3 regions of the Rossellomorea sp. DA94 genome follow, and region 1 is predicted to be linked to each of the others. Evidence: riboswitches for the same ligand, from Rfam matches in the RefSeq annotation. Region 1 holds a riboswitch; each other region holds the start of a gene.
What was found. Region 1 has a riboswitch for cyclic di-GMP ahead of P8596_RS01250 (EAL domain-containing protein). Riboswitches for the same ligand answer to the same signal wherever they lie in the genome.
Positions count from the first base shown of each region.

Region 2: linked by a shared signal. The riboswitch ahead of P8596_RS21145 (hypothetical protein) and the one ahead of P8596_RS01250 (EAL domain-containing protein) in region 1 are both predicted to bind cyclic di-GMP.
Region 3: linked by a shared signal. The riboswitch ahead of P8596_RS22670 (hypothetical protein) and the one ahead of P8596_RS01250 (EAL domain-containing protein) in region 1 are both predicted to bind cyclic di-GMP.

Region 1 covers NZ_CP122397.1:220,246-223,523, forward strand. Annotated here, with positions in the region: gene P8596_RS01240 (DUF4097 domain-containing protein) at 1-839, opposite strand, end outside; gene P8596_RS01245 (DNA-3-methyladenine glycosylase) at 1,067-1,651, shown strand; cyclic di-GMP riboswitch class II at 1,756-1,836, shown strand; gene P8596_RS01250 (EAL domain-containing protein) at 1,910-2,620, shown strand; gene P8596_RS01255 (ABC transporter permease subunit) at 2,751-3,278, shown strand, end outside.
Region 2 covers NZ_CP122397.1:4,069,176-4,072,453, forward strand. Annotated here, with positions in the region: gene P8596_RS21135 (hypothetical protein) at 1-137, opposite strand, end outside; gene P8596_RS21140 (class I SAM-dependent methyltransferase) at 153-731, opposite strand; gene P8596_RS21145 (hypothetical protein) at 942-1,301, opposite strand; cyclic di-GMP riboswitch class I at 1,306-1,394, opposite strand; gene P8596_RS21150 (murein hydrolase activator EnvC family protein) at 1,566-2,924, opposite strand; gene ftsX (permease-like cell division protein FtsX) at 2,964-3,278, opposite strand, start outside.
Region 3 covers NZ_CP122397.1:4,400,226-4,403,503, reverse strand. Annotated here, with positions in the region: gene P8596_RS22675 (efflux RND transporter periplasmic adaptor subunit) at 1-668, opposite strand, end outside; gene P8596_RS22670 (hypothetical protein) at 692-1,357, opposite strand; cyclic di-GMP riboswitch class I at 1,620-1,691, opposite strand; gene P8596_RS22665 (hypothetical protein) at 1,889-2,050, shown strand; gene P8596_RS22660 (helix-turn-helix domain-containing protein) at 2,201-2,614, opposite strand; gene P8596_RS22655 (hypothetical protein) at 2,811-2,999, shown strand; gene P8596_RS22650 (REP-associated tyrosine transposase) at 3,147-3,278, shown strand, end outside.

The DNA.
Region 1 (3,278 bases):
GACACTGAAACATCAATGGTATATTTCCCGGAGCCTGAGACCCCTGAAATATCCCCGTCTTCTATCTTTTGATTTTTTAGAGGAAGATTGCAGGAGATATCTCCGCTGCTCGCCTGCCCCTTCAGTTTAAAGCTTGCTTTCTCCGGTAGATCAAGCTCCACTCCCCCTGAGCTGACATCGAATGTCATGTCTCCCTTTAAGGAGTCCATGGTAACCGTTAATTCCCCTGAGGATAAGTCGCCTTCAAGGGGACCTTCAAAGTTTGATAATTCTACATCCCCCGAACTGATATCCACTCTTCCATCCTTTGTAGTGAGACCGCTTGCGACCAGGTCCCCTGAAGAGCCATCATGTTCGAACACATTTGTCTCGATGTTTTTAAGCTGCATATTCCCAGATCCCATGTCAATGGACAGTTCATCGAGCTTCCATTTCTTTGAATCAGATTCTCCAGCCATCACAAAATTGCCGGCGCCAATATCGATTTCCATGCTGTTACTATATTCTTTCGGAACATAGACCGTAACGTTTGATTTGCGGTTGAATCCAATCCATTGATACCATTTATGCTTGACCGCTACGTCAATCGTATCTCCGTTCACCGCCAATGTCATTGTCCCTTTTCCCTCTATATCGACCTGTACTTCATTCTTGTCAGTTGGTATGACTTCTGTGTCGCTGTTTTCCAAGTCCAGGTCGATATGTTTGATATTATTCGTGACTTCAATCCGTTCTCCTGACTGACTTTCTTTTGCAAACAGTGATGTATTGTCATTTAGGATGACATAGAGCGTCCCCAATGCAAGCAGTGCAATCATGACGGCAAATGCGTTTTTCATTTCAATCCCTCGCTTTGGTTTGATTTTCCAATTGATACATTTATTTTAATGCAGTGGAGAGACTACGACAATGAGCCATAGGATTATTTTTGAATGGGACCAGAGGCGTAGGGTTGCCGGAATTGAAATATCGAGGCGTGGAATCTACTACAATCGTGGATGCTTGATTTAAATAGGCAAAGGTAGGGTACAAATAGATTAGACAATGCAGATAAGGAAGTGAAATCATGGAAGGAACACCTATGCCCCCAACCTTTTACGAGCAGCCGACGCTGGAGCTTGCCAAAGCTCTGTTGGGGTGCGTGTTAGTGAAAGAAACCGAAGAAGGGATCGCTTCAGGTTATATTGTAGAAACAGAAGCCTATATGGGGCCGATCGACAGGGCCGCCCACAGTTACGGAAACAGGCGCACAAAGCGGACGGAAGTGATGTTCCATGAAGCTGGCCGCATTTATACATACGTCATGCATACTCACTGCCTCGTAAACGTAGTGAGCGGAGAAAGGGAGAAGCCTGAAGCGATCCTCATCAGAGCCGTAGAGCCTCTTCATGGACAGGAGCTTATGGAAGCGAGGCGCCCCGGTCATGTGAAGAAGAATTGGACCAATGGGCCGGGAAAGTTGACGAAGGCTCTGGGCATTACCATGGAGGATTATGGGGGGAGTTATTTACAACCGCCGCTCATGATTACAGAAGGGTATCAACCTGAAAACATTTCCGCCGGGAAACGAATTGGGATTGATAACACAGGGGAAGCCAGGGATTATCCATGGAGATTCTGGGTTAGTGGCAATCCATTTGTTTCAAGATAGTCTTTCTTTATGAATTTTCAAATAATTTATGGAAAATACACCCCATAAGTACTAGTTATGTGGTATATTTTTCTTATAAGACAAATATCTTTATAAGCTGACCATTCGACTGGGGGCTTTGAACCTAAATGATAGATGGGCGCTTACATTTAGGGGAGCCAGTAGCGCAACCGACCACATGCGAACGCGGATAATGCGTTTTTGTGTGGTTTTTTTTGTGGGTAAGACCAAAAACTAAAGAGAGAGTATAGGGGTCCTATGAACATCTTTACTATTTTCCAAGACGACTTTATCTACCATGATTTTCAGCCATTATATGATATGGGTGAACATCGAACCCTCTATGCTTATGAGGGTCTTTTGCGAAATAAGTATAATGAAAATCCCGAAAGTGTATTTCAATCGGCCATGAAGGCCAATATCTTGTACAAACTGGATACGTTGTCCATTTCAAAGGCACTTGAAAGTTTTTCGGAAAACGGGATCGGGGACTGTAAACTGTTTCTCAATATTTATATCACCACGATTTTGCACCCGAGCTTTCACACCTATTTTTCCGATCTTATGGACCGCCATTCTGACATGAAGGGCCGTCTTGTGCTTGAAATTAATGAGTCCAGTGCGGAAGAGCTTTGGCAGAATCCGTTGTTGAAAGAGTCTTTGAAGGAACTGAAGCAATATGGTGTCTGGTATGCGATTGATGATTTCGGGCAGGGGACGTCTTCCATCAAGAAATCCATTGAATATGAACCGGAAATCATCAAGCTTGACCGCTATTTCGCCATGAATTTGGCACAGGATGAAAAGAAACAGCGGTTCCTCTCTTTTTTCAGCCAATTCTACGGCAGTGATACGTTGATTGTGTTAGAGGGGATCGAAACAAAACAGGATATGCAGGTGGCAAGGGAAATCGGGATAACGATTGGACAGGGCTTTTATTTAGGAAAGCCGAGCCGGTTATTGGCTTAGACGGTGAGAGTGACTCTGACATAGCGGGGTCACTCTTTTTGTTACCGAATTGTCAGATTTGAAATAAAATTGAAAAATTTTAACATTTCTATTAAACTGAGGAAAAAGAGAATAAAAGGGGATTCAATATATGAAATATCTCAAGTTTCCAATCAGGTTCATCTTTTATTATATTCTCGGTCTAATTGGGATCCTGGCCGTGAGTATTGCCCCGGAAGTGTTCAAGGAAAGAGGGCTGTATAATGTTGTTGGCTACTTGGAGGAGTTCATCAAGTTCATCTTTGTTTTCATGGATGGGGCCAATTGGAGTTATTCATATAAAGGGATTACCGTCAATTTCCTCGATATGCTTTGGGGACCATACCTGTATTCACTGCAGATTATTGGGGGAGCATTGGGCATAGGGCTTGGTATTGCCTTTATTCTTACCGTTTTCACCGTCTTTTTACCCCGACCGATCACATCGGTTCTTAAGAAAGCATTGAATCTCTTGGAGACGGTGCCTGATTTAATGTTTGCGTTCATGCTCCAGTTGATGATTGTCTATGTATTTAAATATTTCGGTGTGGAACTGATGAATTTTACCGAGTTCGGGGAGGAGAAGATCTTTCTTGCCCCGATGATTACGCTGTCGATCATCCCGATGATCTCTTTTTTC
Region 2 (3,278 bases), 780 kb from region 1:
ACTCCATTTGAATACCAGTCGCTAGCCTTTCGATTCCAGAAGTAGAGGAAAAGAAAGGTCAAAATGAACGAGGCGATGATCGCTCCCCAGATTGATGGGAAAGTAAGAGAGCCTACGGTGTACCATCTTTCATCCATTCAGTTCTACACCTTTCATAAAGAAGTGTTTTTTCTCACAACGATATAGTATACAGAAGGATGCAGATGCCCCACTGTTGTCTTGAATCCTCCTGAATTGAGCTGACGTTCAAGTTCCTCAGATGGTATACGTTCTTCTAAAGGAGGACCCATTTCCGATTCCACCGCTTCCCAATCAAGAATCAACCAGATTCCATCGTCCTTCAGCATATCGTGAAGATCCTGAAAGACTTTGATCAGGTCCGGCACTTCATGTAAGACGAAGGCAGAAACGGCCCTATCCAATGTACTTTTGTTAAAGCTAAGGTATTCAAGAGACGACTTTACATACACGATATTATCTATGTTTTCTTCCCCAGCACGATGTTTAAGGTACTCAAGCATCTCCTGCTGCAGGTCTACCGCCTGGACCTTCGTCTCCACCTCTTTGGCAATCGGAAGGGTTAGATAGCCATTCCCGCAGCCTAGATCGGCAACGATATCCTCCTTCCTCAATTGAAGCAACTTTAATACATTATCCACTGGTACAAGCTCTTGTCGTTCCGGGTCAAGCAGCTTTGAAGCTTTGTGATGTTCGAATAAGTGTCCGGTCATGACGTTTCCTCCGTTCGAAATATATACCCTATTATGTATTAGTATCTTAAATTTCCATCATTCAGGCAAGTGATTTACTCATAGTGTATCCCTTACCGTCATGATTACAGACGGTGATAGTGCTCTTTTCCCGGCAAAAAAGGATCCCTCTCTGAAGGATCCTTTCGTATACGACGTGAAAATATGCTCCCCTGTGAAGGAATCTAAATCTTAAGCAGCTCTCAATCCTTCGAGGATGAGCATGAAGTATTTGACGGTATCTCCACCGCGTTGATTGATAATGTCAATGTCATGTAGAATCTTTTGTATCTCTTCGATTCCGACACATTCAATAAACATCTCACACACTTCTTCCGCAGAGTACTCACCAATATGAGTGTACTTCAATGCTGTGCGATTTCTTCTGCAGAAACTTCTTAATTGTCTTTTTATATCTGCTAACTCCAACATCATCATCCTTCGTACAGATTCAAATCCAACAAAAACGAACATTCCCAGAGAAAAAGCCCACCAAAAAGGCAGGCTGAATGATACTAGAAAAAGATTCGAATTAGTATTCATTGCTTCCATTGTTTTCGGTAACCCGGCGATCATTATTTTAATAAAAATGGTAGACCCGTGGTTTTGCGTCCTAATCTTTCAATTAGTTTGCCTTTTTCGAAAAATCACTTGAATATTGCCATTATACTAGAAAAATAAGGATATGAAAACAGTCTTTCGTAAACAAGTTGTTGATTTACCAGTTAACAATCTTTACAAGTAGTTGGAAGAAAGAGTTCCTCCGCCTTCACTCAAAAAAGTCCCCCTTCAAAATAGAAGAGGGACTTTTAAAACTTAAAAGTTAATATATTGACGTGGGTTAACAGCATTAGCGTGTGACGCACTCCATGAACCTCTGTATAGTTCAAAGTGTAAATGCTGTCCGAAAGAGTAACCTGTGTTACCCATGTAACCGATTTTGTCACCTTTATTTACTGCTTGTCCAGTGCTCACTAATGAAGAAGACATGTGGGCATACACAGTGGTAAACATTTGACCGTTAATAGAGTGAGTGATGTACACTACGTTACCGTAGCTTGAGCTGTAATGGCTCTTGATGACATAACCATCTGCTGCTGCAGAGATTGGAACACTTCCACGTGCCGCAATGTCTGTACCGTAGTGGAAACGTCGCTCACCATTTAAGACATCCCAACCAAAGTTGGTTGTGATTGTTCCACGTGCTGGTGCTGTCCATGCTCCTGCACTTACAGGGGCACTTGGAGCTGTTTCTTCAGGAGCTACTGATGCTGATGAAGACCCGCCGCTGCTGCTTGCTGTCGCCTGCTGTTGTGCTGCTGCACGCTTCGCCGCTTCCGCTTCTGCCTGGCGCTTACGTTCGATTTCACGCTGACGGGCTAATTCTGCCAGACGTGCTTGCTCAGCCTGGATTTCACCTTCAAGCTGATGTTCCATTTTTGAAAGTTCATCGGACTCTTTCTCAAGATCGGCTTTTTCTACTTTTAATGAAGCCTGTTGAGCTTCCAGCTGCTTAAATAATTCAGCTTTTTTAGCCTTTTGACTATCAAGGTCTTTCTTCAACGATTCCAAGTTTGCTTTAGACGATTCTAGATCAGCAAGCTCCTTTTCCACTTCCGCTTGCTTCTTCTCTAATTCCTCTTGATCACGTTTCTGTTCGTCCATGATCTTTTTGTCTGCACTTACAATGGTATTCACTGCTGTGACACGGTTGATGAAGTCTCCGAAGCTTTCCGCTCCTAGTAGTACGTCTAGGTAATTGGCAGAGCCGCCTTTTTCCTGAATGGCACGAGCACGTTCCTTCAGAAGTTCATTACGCTCTTCAATCTTCTTCTTTAACTCTTCAATATCCGCTTTAAGTTTATTGATCTTTGCTGTTGTTTCATCAATTTCTTTTGTTTTTTCGGCAATCTTCGTTTCTGTATCTTTTAATTTCGTACTGATTTCGGCAATCTGTGATTCAAGGTCTTTTTGTTTATTGATCGTTTGGTCGATTTGAGAATTTTTTTCACTAATCTTGCCATTGATCTCTTCTTTTTTAGATGAAACGTCGTCCTGCTGTTTCTTCAAGTCCTCCACGGAGGAGTTAGCGCTAGCAGTGGTTGCTAACGTTGGTAGACTTCCGATTGTTAATGCTGCTGCAATAGATAATGATATGAAATACTTCTTGTTCAAGCGGCATGCTCCTTTCAGCTTCTATCAACCTATCAAATTTTACACTTTTAAGAATTTACGCACAGACATAAAGCTTCCCCAAGCCCCGATCAGGCAACCCATTAATAGAATTAATCCGTTTACTTGATAGATAAAGGGGGTAAAATCTAATATCTGAATAAAATTGTTTTGTAGTTTTGGTTTAATAAATCCATAGGCATAGTAGTAACCTGTTGAGACAAGAGCGATCGGGATAATAGAACCTAAAATTCCAAGCCATAAACCTTCTAATATGAATGGCCAGCGTACAAACCAGTTGGTTGCACCCACGAGTTTCATTATCTCGATTTCCCTTCTTCGGGCGACAATGGTAAT
Region 3 (3,278 bases), 450 kb from region 1:
GTGGACTGCGATGCAATCGTGATCAATGGATTGTCGATGGCATGGGAAAGGTCCTTGATGGTTCCGTCCACGCTGCTTTGGACGGTCAGGGTCGTTTCGTATGATTCGATATCCTTGATTTGGCGCTCGAGATTGTCGATTTGGCTTTCAAGGCGATCGATTTCCAGCTCTTTCGCGGCAATCTCTTTTTTTAAATCATATTCCGATTGAAGGGCACTGGCGTCGATGGGAATTTCTTTATCATCTGTAGACCCTGATGGGAGGGATGATTCAAGTCGCTTCAGGTCGGAAATATTGTTTTCGATGCTGTCGATTTCGTCTTCGAGTTGATCAGCTTCTGATTCCAATACGCTTTTTTGCTGAGATTGATCGGTTACTTCATATTCATAGAGGGGTGTTCCGGATTTGACCTGATCCCCTTCTTTGACGAGGAACTTTTTGAAGGAACCGAATTCATCGTTAAAATAGATGTAATTTTCTTCTTCGGAAGCGACGACTCCTGCTTTCGGCATTTCTTTGGCGAGAGCCCCTTTGTTAACGGGTTCCCATACGGCGACACGGACTTCCCGGTCGACTTTACTGTCCGCTTTTTCGATGAGATATGTATTGGCACCTATAAAAAGGAGCGAGACAGTGAGGGTGGTATAGAATATGCTTCGTTTGTTCATGATTGTTCACAGCCTTTAAATAGTTAGATTAGAGTGGATAAATTCAGGAATGCAAGAGATGCAGTAGCAGCCCAGAATAGTAGATTCGTTAACAAAATCACGAGCCAGATGAGCCAGTTTTTTTGTTGGGTGAGCTTTTTGACACCTTTGTATTGAATATAGAAAACCCATATCTTAAATAGGGAGAAACAGCCCAGGAAATAGATGACCCATGGTTTATCGGTTAAGTATTGAGCGATTACTCCGAGTGATAGGGGCGATGAGAACCAATCAAGTGAAAGGAAAATGGATAAAGGAATGTACGTTAGTCTTTCAATTAATAAAATGATAAGAACTAAGCTTTGCGTGATAACAAGCTTGCGATATTCACCTTCGTCTGAAATGGTCCAGAATATCAGAGCTGGTACAAACAGAATTACAGCCGCATATAATATTCCAGAAATGATTCTTCCTAATAGAAACAAGAACTTTTCCATCTCAAATGTGAAGGGCGAAAGTTTCGTCAGTTCCTTTGAAAGAGGATCCATTCCGATTCCAAAGGAAGAAATGAGGCCAAAGACAAGGGCTGACAATAGAAAGATAAGGAGAATTTTTTGTTTATATCCTCTTAATACTTCCATTACCTTTAATTGATAAAAGAAGTAGGATGGTTGTCTTAATCCCCTGATGAGTTTAACTTCTTTATGCATAAATGGTTGCCTCCAACTAGTTTAGATTACTCCTCTTATTCTATCGAAAAACCCCGAAAGTTTCCATAAATTGTAGAATGAAAATTTATAAAATTAAAAAAGCGCCTCAAGACGCTTTTACATGTTGTACGTTAAAAATGTTGTGCCCGCAATAAGCGCGACAGTAAAAACAAATAAACTTATGTACATCCACATTTTTCGAGCTTTCTTCTTTACTACTATTTCTTCCGGTGTCAAAAACGACAAAATAATTCCTCCTTGGTTTGGTAGCTGACTGTGATAGCCCCTTTAGCTTTGGCGTCATCACCTTTCGATGATTTTGCCACTTTTCATGGCCATACCACTATTATATCGACAAAAAGGTAGAGAAGTTGAATAGTTATATAGTCATATTTTAAGACAATTCTCATAAATTTCATCTTCCATTTAGTGGTTTTTTCTGGTAATATAGCATAAAATTGATGTTTGAAATGCCGTCTAATAGTGTAATAAAGTGATATAAACTGTTTAATGATGTAGGAGGTTGTCATTTTGAAAAGAAATGTGAACGGTGATCAGCATATTCTGAATGTGATCCAAAAAGCGTTCGACAAAGGTCAACAAGGAAACATGGACACCAACACCATGATCCACTGGCTCAAACAAGAACTTCAATCAGGATACACCATAGATACAAATCAAAAAGCGCTCTAGACCCCAATATCGGGTATCTAGGCGCTTTTTTTGGTAGGTGACCTCACCAGATAGAGGGACGGACCTCACTTTTATGAGTAGATAGGAACGGAAACCCCGGTATAACAGGGTTTAAGTTGCGGATAGTGAGGTCCGTCCCTCCCAAGGATTCTACCATCCCTTCATTGTCTGATAGAAGTGGTTCACGTGGGCGATGAATTTTTCTTTGCGCTTGTCTGTGAAGTAGGAGAGGGATGAAAGGGTTCGTTTGAATTTGGGGTGTTCCCCGAGGGTTTTCAGGATTTCTTTTGTTTCTCCGTCTTCAAAGGTTTCTCTCAGAATCATGGGGTCGTGGCTCTGTCCAAGGCCGTCGCTTTCCTCACCTAACATGATCCGGTTCATTTCATAGGTCGGGATTTTATAGACTTCCTTAAAGGTAAGCAGCATCTTGTAGGGGATGTCCCTTTCACCATTTTCGTAGTTTGATAGTGCGTCCTGGCTGATGTTCAGGCGAAGGGCAGCTTCTCTCTGGGTAAGCTCGAATACATCATTGCGATAATGCTGTAATTCTACATGTAAATCCATTGTTTTCACCGACTATCCCTTTTTTCTTCAAGATAAAGCTTTTATGTTCATGTATTAGGAAATTACACGTTTTGAAATCGTTATTTTGATTACGATTCAAGGTAATTTGGAAAAGGTATACAAAATTACAGGAAAACGTATTAAAATGTAAATATAATTGTAATTTTGTCGAATTGGGGGAAAAGGTGGAGATAGAGTGGGGGAACAACCAAAAGGAAGAGTGGCCAGTCTTTCAACAAGGGGAGAAAAGAAAGTCATCACATGGATCCAGATGAAACCGGAGTCGAATTTGATATTCAGTACGAAACATCATGGCAAACAGCGAATCATCTACTACACACACAGAAGCATCACCAATCTTGACTACGACAGAAGAGAGAGATAGGAAGAGGGACGGACCTCGCTACCCGTTTCATTTACAGAGATTTGTGAATGAATAGAGGTCCGTCCCTCAATAAAAAAGAGGATTTTACGCATTTGTGTCGAATAGGTAAAGTGTAAGATTAGGAGATTTAAGAAAAGGAGTGATGTTATGGTTCGAACGCCTCGGAATTGGAGTCCGGGAACGACGTATCATGTGACGGCGAGGGGGAACCGGAAGCAGGATCTGTTTCATGATGATGAAGACCGTAAGAAGTATGTAAGGTATTTGCAGGAAACGAAA